Regions from separate parts of the Streptomyces sp. P5F9 genome, predicted to be linked through region 3. Evidence: riboswitches for the same ligand, from Rfam matches in the RefSeq annotation. Region 3 holds a riboswitch; each other region holds the start of a gene.
The links. Region 3 has a riboswitch for cobalamin ahead of AC31A1_RS38025 (cobalamin biosynthesis protein). Riboswitches for the same ligand answer to the same signal wherever they lie in the genome.

Region 1 (3,267 bases), on a different contig from region 3:
CGGACGTGAGGTGAGGGACTGGGCGTACGTCGTCCAGCGCACCGTCATCGGTTCGGGGCGGGAGATGTCGCCGGCCAGGATCGGCGGGCGGACGTAACGGGTGCCGTACGACTGGACCCAGCCGTGCTGCGTGGCGAGACAGCCGGTGAGCTGCTCGGCGAAGTACTGGACCATGTCGTTGCGTTCGGGTTCGCCGTGCACGAGGACGTCGAGACCGGTCTTCTCCTGGAAGGAGATGACCTCGCCGATCTCCGCCTTGACGCGCTCCTCGTAACCGGCCGTGTCGATCCGCCGCGCCCTCAAGTCGGCCCGCGCGGTACGCAGTTCGGCGGTCTGCGGGAACGACCCGATCGTGGTCGTCGGCAGCGGCGGCAGCCCGAGACGCGCGCGCTGCGCCGCGGTCCGTTCGTCGTACGGCTGGGAGCGGCGGGCGTCGGCGTCCGTGACCGCGGCGGCCCTGGCCCGTACGGCGGGGTCGCTGGTGAGTGCCGAACCGGCGCGGGAGGCCAGGTCGGCGCGGTTGGCGGCGAGTTCGGCGGCGATCGTGTCGGTGCCCTGGGCCAGGCCCTTGGCGAGCGTGACGATCTCGCCGGTCTTCTGCCGCGCGAACGCGAGCCAGCGCAGGATCTGCGGCTCGATGTCCCGCTCGGCGGCGGCGTCGAGCGGCACGTGGAGCAGGGAGCAGGAGGCGGCGACGTCGACCCGGTCGGCAAGACCGAGCAACGTGCCCAGTGTGGCAAGGGACTTGGTGAGGTCGTCGACCCAGACGTTGCGGCCGTTGACGACCCCTGCGATCAGCCGCTTGCCGGGGAGTCCGCCCACGGCGGCGAGGGCGTCCAGGTTGGCGGCGGCGGACTCGGTGAAGTCGAGTGCGAGGCCCTCCACGGGCGCCTTCGCGAGGACCGGCAGCGCGTCGCCGAGCCGGTCGAAGTAGGAGGCGACCAGGAGCTTCGGCCGGTCGGTGAGGGCGCCGAGGGCGCGGTAGGTGCGGGCGGTGGCGCTCAGTTCGGCCGGGGCGCGGTCCTGGACGAGGGCGGGTTCGTCGAGTTGCACCCACTCCGCGCCCGCCGCGCGCAGGTCGGCGAGGACCTCGGCGTACACGGGCAGCAGCCGGTCCAGGAGGGTCAGCGGATCGAAGTCCGCGGACACCCCGGGCGCGGGCTTGGCGAGCAGGAGGTAGGTGACCGGGCCGACGAGCACCGGGCGGGCGGTCAGGCCCAGGGCGAGGGCCTCCTTCAACTCCGTCACCTGCTTGGTGGAGTCGGTGGTGAAGACGGTGTCCGGGCCCAACTCGGGCACGAGGTAGTGGTAGTTGGTGTCGAACCACTTCGTCATCTCCAGCGGTGCCACGTCCTGCGTGCCGCGTGCCATCGCGAAGTACCCGTCCAGCGCGTCGAGTTCGACGGCGGCGCGGTGCCGTTCGGGGATCGCGCCGACCATGACGCTGGTGTCCAGGACGTGGTCGTAGTACGAGAAGTCGCCGGTCGGTACTTCGTGGATGCCGGCGTCCGCCAGTTGCCGCCAGTTCGCGCGGCGCAGTTCGGCGGCGGTGGTCCGGAGGGCGTCGGCGTCGACGCGGCCCTTCCAGTAGCCCTCGATGGCCTTCTTGAGTTCTCGGCCCCTGCCCTGGCGGGGGTAGCCGTAGACGGTTGCCCGTGCTGCCGCGGCTGCGGACTTCGGTGTCACGGAAATCTCCTTCGCGAGATATCTCCCTGGATCCCGGTGGCGGGACGTGGGCGCGAAGGTTCGTAGACCGGGGGATGGTGACCGCCCGTGTGTACGCCGACCTGCCCACGAGGTCACCGGGATTCCGCGCGCGAATGCTTCGCGTGCGGGCAGGTGGCAGGTCTTCGGACTTGCGGGCACGTCCTCTTTTTGAACCGGAGGACACCTACTGGCCGTCGCTTCCCAGGTCCTGTGTGGGCCCAGTGCGTATGACGGCGGTCGTTCCTGCTTACCGCTGCGGGGCAGTCCCGGAATTTCACCGGGTTCCCTCTTGCGACGCGTCCGTCTGGCTGACGGGGCGAACCAGCTGCGCGGGCCAGCCTACGGGGTAGGGGTCGGATGCGTCGATTTTTGGGTGCCGGCCCGGTGGGGGCTGGTCGCGCCCACGCGGCGGAGCCGCAAATCGATACAGCCCCGCGCCCCTAAAAGCAGGTCGGTTCAGTTGGGCGGGGTGCCGAATGCGCGCAGGATTTGTTCTGCGGCCAGCGTTGCTGTCAACTCGCCGTCCCTGACCTGCTGTTCGAGCACTGGGCCGAGAGCACGTACTGCCGGATCGGAGCGCAGCCTCCCCAAGAGTTCGTCTCGGACCATCGTCCACGTCCAGTCCACCTGCTGCTCGCTGCGCTTCGCAGCCAGGCGGCCGGTGGACTCCAGCAGCGAACGGTGTTGTTCCAGGCGCTCCCAGACCGTGTCCAGGCCGGTGCCCTCGCGCGCGCTGCAGCTCAGTACAGGTGGGGTCCAGGCCGCGTCGGCGGGGTGCATCAGGCGGAGCGCGCCCGCCAACTCCCGTGCCGCGCTCTTCGCATCGCGCTCATGCGGGCCGTCCGCCTTGTTGACGGCGATGACGTCCGCCAGTTCCAGGACGCCCTTCTTGATGCCCTGTAGTTGGTCGCCGGTGCGGGCCAGGGTCAACAGCAGGAAGGAGTCGACCATGTTGGCGACCGCGGTTTCCGACTGGCCTACGCCTACCGTCTCGACGAGGACGACGTCGTAGCCCGCCGCCTCCATCACCACGATGGACTCGCGGGTCGCCTTCGCGACGCCGCCGAGGGTGCCGGCGGTGGGGGAGGGGCGGACGAAGGCGGCCGGGTCTACGGAGAGGCGTTCCATGCGGGTCTTGTCGCCGAGGATCGAGCCGCCCGTCCGTGTGGAGGACGGGTCGACCGCCAGCACCGCGACCCGGAAGCCGAGGGAGGTGAGGAGGGTGCCGAAGGCGTCGATGAACGTCGACTTGCCCACGCCCGGTACGCCGCTGATGCCGATGCGCCGGGCCTGGCCGCTGTGCGGGAGGAGTTCGGTCAGCAACTCCTGGGCCATGACCCGGTGTTGGGGCTTGGTCGACTCGACGAGGGTGATGGCGCGGGCCACCAGGGCCCGCTTGCCGTCTAGTACGCCCTTCACATAGGTGTCGACCTCGATCACAGGGTGTGCCCGAGGTCGGCGGCCAGTCGCCGCACCAGGTCGTGGGCCGCGTCCGGGATCACCGTCCCGGGCGGGAACACGGCCGCCGCGCCCATCTCCAGGAGGGTGGGTACGTCCTGC
Region 2 (3,267 bases), on a different contig from region 3:
GGCCGAGAAGGCGTTGAGGATGCTGGCCCGGAAGGAGCCGACCCCGATCCCGACGAGTTTCTCGTGGGCGCGCTCCAGGAGCTTGTTCTCCTGCTGGTACTCGATCATGCCGAGGCTGACCTGGATCCGCGCCAGATAGTCGCGGGGTACGACCTTGAGCGCCTCGGAGAGCGGTTCCCAGGTCTTGAGCGTCAGGTTGAACACGAACTGCGTGTCCGCGGGTATGCGGTGCAGGAGGAGCTGCGAGTCGAGCACGCGCCGCAGGAAGGCCGGCTCGGTCAGCCCGGAGCCCATGTCGATGTCCCTGATTCCCGCGTTCGCCAGCCCCTCGATGAGCGCCAGCTTGCGGTCGTCGTCGGCTCCGAAAAGAGCCCTTTCTCCTCCTTCTCGAATAGTTTCGTCGGAGAGCCCTAACAGGTTGAAGTCGGAATACCTGGGCTCGTGATCCTCAGGAAACTTGAGTGCCATTTCTTGCTCTCTTCCAGTCCGAGTCGGACACCATCGGGATGGAGCAGCAGACGGCCCGCCGAAAAGGGTGCGATCACCTGTTCCCGCAATCATTCCGCACTCGTTTCCAGCCGTGCGAAAGATGCTACGTATGCCCCGCCGAACACATCAACCCCCCTTCTCGCCCGACTCGGAATGGAAACATCCGATTGAACGACAAGCGGTTACCTGGCAGTGGCATGTTTAAGCCAAAGGCACTTCCGTCGGCCATCTACCACCACGCACAGTGACGCCACCCGTGACACCTCACACAAGGGCTTCACCAGCCTTTAACAAACGACCATCCGTCGCTTCTCAAATAGTGGACACGCTGTCCGCAACCGTCAGAAAAGCCCGCCCCGAAGAATTCGACTCCGCCGCGTGGGCGCGACCGGCCGCGAGGAACCCGCAGCGGACCACCGAAAGGCACGAGCTTCGGCGGTCCGCCGTAGTACACACTCGCCTCCATGGACATCCTCATCCGGCGAGCAGAGCCCACCGAATACGAACCCCTCGGCACCCTGACCGCCCGCGCCTACCTCGACGACGGCCTCCTCGACTACGGCGAGGGTGACGAGTACCTGCCCGTGCTGAAGGACGTCGCGCGACGGGCCGCCGACGCCGAGGTGCTGGTCGCCGTCGAGGGCGACCGCCTCCTCGGCGGCGTCACCTTTGTTTCGGGGCCCGGCCCCGTCGCCGACATAGCGCGCCCCGGCGAGGCCGAGATCCGCGCGCTCGCCATCGACCGCGCCGCCCGCGGCCGGGGCGCCGGCGAAGCCCTCGTCCGCGCCTGCGTCGACCGCGCCCGGGCCACCGCAGGCTGCACAGCGCTCGTCCTGTCGACCCAACGCTCCATGCACGCGGCCCACCGCATCTACGAACGCCTCGGTTTCGTCCGCACCCCCGACCGCGACTGGAACCCCGTGCCACACCTGGACGATCTCACTCTGCTCACCTATCAACTGACGCTCTGAAACCGCCGCGACACAACATCTGGGGTTGCCACGACAGCCCGGCACAAGATGTATGCTCATGCTCGCTGTCGCCGCAGGGGAATCCGGTGCGAATCCGGAACTGTCCCGCAACGGTGTACTTACGTGCATATGCACGCATGGTCAGTCCGAGGACCTGCCGACGGCGCGCGTCCGGCCACCCGGCCAGGGCGCATGACGTCCGGGCCTCGTGGAGTGGGCCGGTGGACGCGACGCCCCGTGCGCTCGTGTACTGCCGCCTGCCCTCGGCGAGGCCCCGTGCCGAGCGAGGGAGAGCCCCACCGTGACCATCGCGCCAGCAGAGCCGGCATCAGCGACCCAGGCGAACGAGGCGACCGCAGCGACCACGACCGGACCCGGAACCGACGTTCCCGGAACGGCCGTTCAGGACGCCGACGGCCCCGGTACCGCGATCCTGCGGACCCTGACCGAGCTGACCGCCGACCTCCCCGACGCCGACCCCGGCCGGGTCGCCGCCGCCACGTTGCGCGGCCGGTCCGCGCACGCGGACGTGGCGGAACTGCGCGAGCTGGCGACGGAGGCGGCCGCAGGCCTCATCTCCGAGGACCCGGTCTACTCCCGGCTGGCCGCCCGGCTGCTGACGATCAGCATCGCCGCCGAGGCCGCCTCCCAGGGCGTCACCACGTTCACCGAGTCCGTCGCCGTGGGCCACCGCGAGGGCCTCATCGCGGACCGCACCGCCGAGTTCGCGACGCTGCACGCGGCCCGCCTGGACGCGCTGATCGACACGGAGGCCGACGACCGCTTCGGCTACTTCGGCCTGCGCACCCTCTACAGCCGTTACCTCCTCCGCCACCCGATCACCCGCAAGGTCATCGAGACCCCCCAGCACTTCATGCTCCGGGTCGGGGCCGGCCTCGCCGAGGACGACAGCACCCGCGCCTTGGACGAAGTAGCCGCGCTCTACCGCCTGATGAGCCGCCTGGACTACCTCCCGTCCTCCCCCACGCTCTTCAACTCCGGCACCCGGCACCCCCAGATGTCGTCCTGCTACCTCCTCGACTCCCCGCTGGACGAGCTGGACTCCATCTACGACCGCTACCACCAGGTCGCCCGCCTCTCGAAGCACGCCGGCGGCATCGGACTGTCGTACTCCCGCATCCGCAGCCGCGGTTCGCTGATCCGGGGGACGAACGGGCACTCCAACGGCATCGTCCCGTTCCTGAAGACGCTGGACGCCTCGGTCGCCGCGGTGAACCAGGGCGGCCGGCGCAAGGGCGCGGCCGCGGTGTACCTGGAGACCTGGCACTCCGACATCGAGGAGTTCCTGGAGCTGCGGGACAACACGGGTGAGGACGCCCGCCGTACGCACAACCTGAACCTGGCGCACTGGATCCCGGACGAGTTCATGCGCCGGGTGAACGAGAACGGCGACTGGTCGCTGTTCTCCCCCGCCGACGTGCCCGAGCTGGTCGACCTGTGGGGCGACGAGTTCGACGCCGCGTACCGCAAGGCCGAGGCGCGGGGTCTCGCCAAGAAGACCATCCCGGCCCGTGACCTCTACGGCCGGATGATGCGCACCCTCGCGCAGACCGGCAACGGCTGGATGACCTTCAAGGACGCGGCCAACCGCACCGCCAACCAGACGGCCGAGCCGGGCCACACGGTCCACTCCTCCAATCTCTGCACGGAGATCCTGGAGGTCACGGACGACGGCGAGACGGCGGTCTGCAACCTGGGTTCGGTGAACCTGGGCGCATTCGTGGACCAAGCGAACGGTGACATCGCCTGGGAGCGCCTGGACGAGACCGTCCGCACCGCCGTCACC
Region 3 (3,267 bases):
GGTTGCCTACGGTCAATGCGCCGATGACCTCGAACGATTGCCTGGGTAAATGGAAAACTTCTCGCTGATCCTCGCGATTGTGGTAATCACCGCACTCGCGTTCGATTTTACGAACGGTTTCCACGACACCGCCAACGCGATGGCCACCACCATCTCGACCGGTGCCCTCAAGCCCAAGGTCGCGGTGGCCATGTCGGCCACCCTCAACCTGGTGGGCGCTTTTCTCTCCGTGGAGGTCGCCAACACGATCTCCAAGGGTCTCGTCGATGAGAGCGGTATCCGTCCCGAGGTCATCTTCGCCGCACTCGTCGGCGCGATCCTCTGGAACCTGGTGACCTGGCTCGTCGGCCTGCCGTCCAGTTCCTCGCACGCCCTGATGGGCGGTCTGATCGGCGCCACCATCGCCTCGGCCGGCACCGGCGCGGTCCACGGCGACGTCCTGGTCACCAAGGTGCTGCTGCCCGCGGTCGCCGCCCCGATCGTCGCGGGCGTCGCGGCGATGCTCGCTACCAGGTTCTCGTACGCGCTGAGCCGGAACTCGGACGGCAAGGCCGCCGACAAGGGCTTCCGCGTCGGCCAGATCGCCTCCGCCGGCCTGGTCTCGCTGGCCCACGGCACGAACGACGCCCAGAAGACGATGGGCATCATCACCCTGGCCCTGGTCGCCGGCGGCTCCATCGCCCCCGACTCGGACCCGCCCACCTGGGTCATCCTCTCCGCGGGCCTCGCCATCGCGATGGGCACGTACATCGGCGGCTGGCGCATCATCCGCACCATGGGCAAGGGCCTGACCGACCTCCGGCCGCAGCAGGGCTTCGCCGCCCAGACCAGCGCGGCCGCGGTCATCCTGGCCTCCTCGCACATCGGCTTCTCCCTCTCCACCACGCACGCCGTCTCCGGTTCCGTGATGGGCGCGGGCCTCGGCCGCAAGGGCGGTGTCGTCCGCTGGTCGACCGCGACCCGGATGTTCGTCGCCTGGGGTCTGACGCTGCCGGCCGCCGCGCTGGTCGGCGCGCTCGCCGAGTCCGTGACCGACCTCGGCGACTGGGGCACCGCGCTGGTGGCCGCCTTCCTGGTCGCCTCCAGCACCGCCATCTGGCTGCTCTCCCGCCGCCAGGTCGTCGACGCCTCGAACGTCAACGAGGTCGACGAACCGGCCGGCGTGGTGACCACCGCGATCGCCGCCGTGACCCCGCCGCCCCCGTCGGTCGCCCTCTCCGAAGGCCTCACGGCGACGATCCTCTCGCCGCCCGTGAACCCGGCCCCGGTCGTGAAGTCCGACCCGGCGACACCGCCGGCCGCCACCGTCTGAGCTCGCGCCCCGGACACGAAGGAACGAATCAGCATGCACATCGACTGGGCAGCCCTCGGCTCCGTCTTCGGCGTCAGCCTCGGCGCCACCGTCGCCCTGGTGGCCGTCTTCACCCTCGGCATCGTCGGCCTCTCCCGCCGCGAACGCGCCACCGCCCAGGGCGACTCCGCACCCCTCGCCCTGACCGGCGCGTACGCCTGCTTCGCGGCCTGCGCGGCGGCGGTGGCGTACGGGATCTATCTGATCGTGGCCTGACCGGCCGCAAGTTGGACGGAACGTGGGGTGCGGGACGGATCGCCGTCCCGCACCCCACGTCCGCGTGACCCCTCCGACCCCTCGCGTGTGGGCATCAGCACACTCCGTCCCCGCAGGTCAACAGCAAGTTGACGACCCTTCCAACAGCATGGTGGACTGCCGGAGCCATATACGGCGGCAGGAGAGGAAGCCGGTGTGAATCCGGCGCGGTCCCGCCACTGTCACCGGGGTAGACACCCCCGGGAGCCAGGAACTCTCACCGCCGGTCTCGTCGAACCAGGGCGTGGACACCCTGAGTGAGGACATATCGCCATGCTCGGCTGTCGTTCGAGGTCCCGTACCCGCACAGTGTCCGACCCAGCGATCGGCTGACCCGATGCGTGCCGATCGCGTCTTCGCGTACGGCGCCGCCGCCGGCCTCCTCGGCGACCACCTGCTCGGCGATCCACGCCGCGGGCATCCGGTCGCCGCGTTCGGCCGTGCCGCCGGTGCCGTGGAACGGCTGCTGTGGCGCGACCACCGAGGCTGGGGCGCCCTGCACACCGCCGTGTGCGTGGGTGGCACCGTCGCCCTCGCCGCCGTAGCAACTTCGGCCCTACGACCGTCTCGTACGGCCTCTGCGGCCCTCACCGCCGCCGCCACCTGGGCCGTCGTCGGCGGGACCTCCCTCGCGCGCGAGGCCGGGGTTGTCGGGCGCGCGCTGGAGGCAGGGGACATCGATGCCGCTCGGGCGCGGCTGCCGCACCTCTGCGGGCGGGACCCGCAGGCCCTCGACGCCGACGGGATCGCCCGGGCCGTCGTCGAGTCCGTCGCCGAGAACACGTCCGACGCGGTGGTGGGCGCCCTGGTCTGGGGCGGCATCGCGGGCGTCCCGGGCCTGCTCGGCTTCCGGGCCGTGAACACGCTCGACGCGATGGTCGGCCACAAGTCGGCCAAGTACCGCCGCTACGGCTGGGCTTCGGCCCGCCTCGACGACGTCGCCGGCTGGCCGGGCGCCCGTCTCACCGCCGCCCTCGCGACCGTCGCGGGCGGCGACCCGCGCGGAGCGGTACGCGCCTGGCGCACCGACGCCCGCAAGCATCCGAGCCCCAACGCCGGCCCCGTGGAGGCCTCCTTCGCGGGAGCCCTCGGCGTGCGCCTCGGCGGGACGCTCTCCTACGGCGGCCGGGTCGAGCACCGGCCCGTGCTCAACGGGGACGGGCGCGCCGTCGCCGTGCCGGACATCGCGCGTGCCGTACGGCTGTCCCGGCGCGTCGGTCTGCTCGCGCTCGGGGTCAGCGTCGCCGGGCGGCTGCTCGTGAAGGGGCGGAAGTCATGAGCGGCGGCGGGCTGTTGGTGGCCGGGACCACCTCGGATGCCGGGAAGAGTGTCGTGACCGCCGGGATCTGCCGGTGGCTGGTGCGGCAGGGCGTGAAGGTCGCGCCGTTCAAGGCGCAGAACATGTCCCTGAATTCGTTCGTGACGCGCGAGGGCGCCGAGATCGGGCGGGCGCAGGCCATGCAGGCGCAGGCGTGCCGGATCGAGCCGACCGCGCTGATGAACCCCGTGCTGCTGAAGCCGGGCGGCGACCGCACCAGCCAAGTCGTCCTCATGGGCAGGCCCGTTGGCGAGATGAGTGCCCGTGGTTATCACGGTGGGCGGCAAGAGGCCCTGCTCGGGACCGTGTTGGACTGTCTCGCCGAGCTGCGGGGCACGTATGA

Region 1: it holds a riboswitch for cobalamin, as region 3 does, so the genes downstream of both, metE (5-methyltetrahydropteroyltriglutamate--homocysteine S-methyltransferase) here and AC31A1_RS38025 (cobalamin biosynthesis protein) in region 3, are expected to answer to the same signal.
Region 2: it holds a riboswitch for cobalamin, as region 3 does, so the genes downstream of both, AC31A1_RS05310 (ribonucleoside-diphosphate reductase subunit alpha) here and AC31A1_RS38025 (cobalamin biosynthesis protein) in region 3, are expected to answer to the same signal.

Annotation. Positions count from the first base shown of each region.
Region 1 covers NZ_JBXVPZ010000050.1:11,394-14,660, forward strand. Annotated here, with positions in the region: gene metE (5-methyltetrahydropteroyltriglutamate--homocysteine S-methyltransferase) at 1-1,686, opposite strand, end outside; cobalamin riboswitch at 1,825-2,048, opposite strand; gene meaB (methylmalonyl Co-A mutase-associated GTPase MeaB) at 2,164-3,147, opposite strand; gene scpA (methylmalonyl-CoA mutase) at 3,144-3,267, opposite strand, start outside.
Region 2 covers NZ_JBXVPZ010000016.1:40,681-43,947, forward strand. Annotated here, with positions in the region: gene AC31A1_RS05300 (beta/alpha barrel domain-containing protein) at 1-468, opposite strand, end outside; gene AC31A1_RS05305 (GNAT family N-acetyltransferase) at 954-1,460, shown strand; cobalamin riboswitch at 1,513-1,636, shown strand; gene AC31A1_RS05310 (ribonucleoside-diphosphate reductase subunit alpha) at 1,762-3,267, shown strand, end outside.
Region 3 covers NZ_JBXVPZ010000357.1:1,077-4,343, forward strand. Annotated here, with positions in the region: gene AC31A1_RS38015 (inorganic phosphate transporter) at 50-1,312, shown strand; gene AC31A1_RS38020 (hypothetical protein) at 1,346-1,567, shown strand; cobalamin riboswitch at 1,703-1,845, shown strand; gene AC31A1_RS38025 (cobalamin biosynthesis protein) at 1,944-2,885, shown strand; gene AC31A1_RS38030 (cobyric acid synthase) at 2,882-3,267, shown strand, end outside.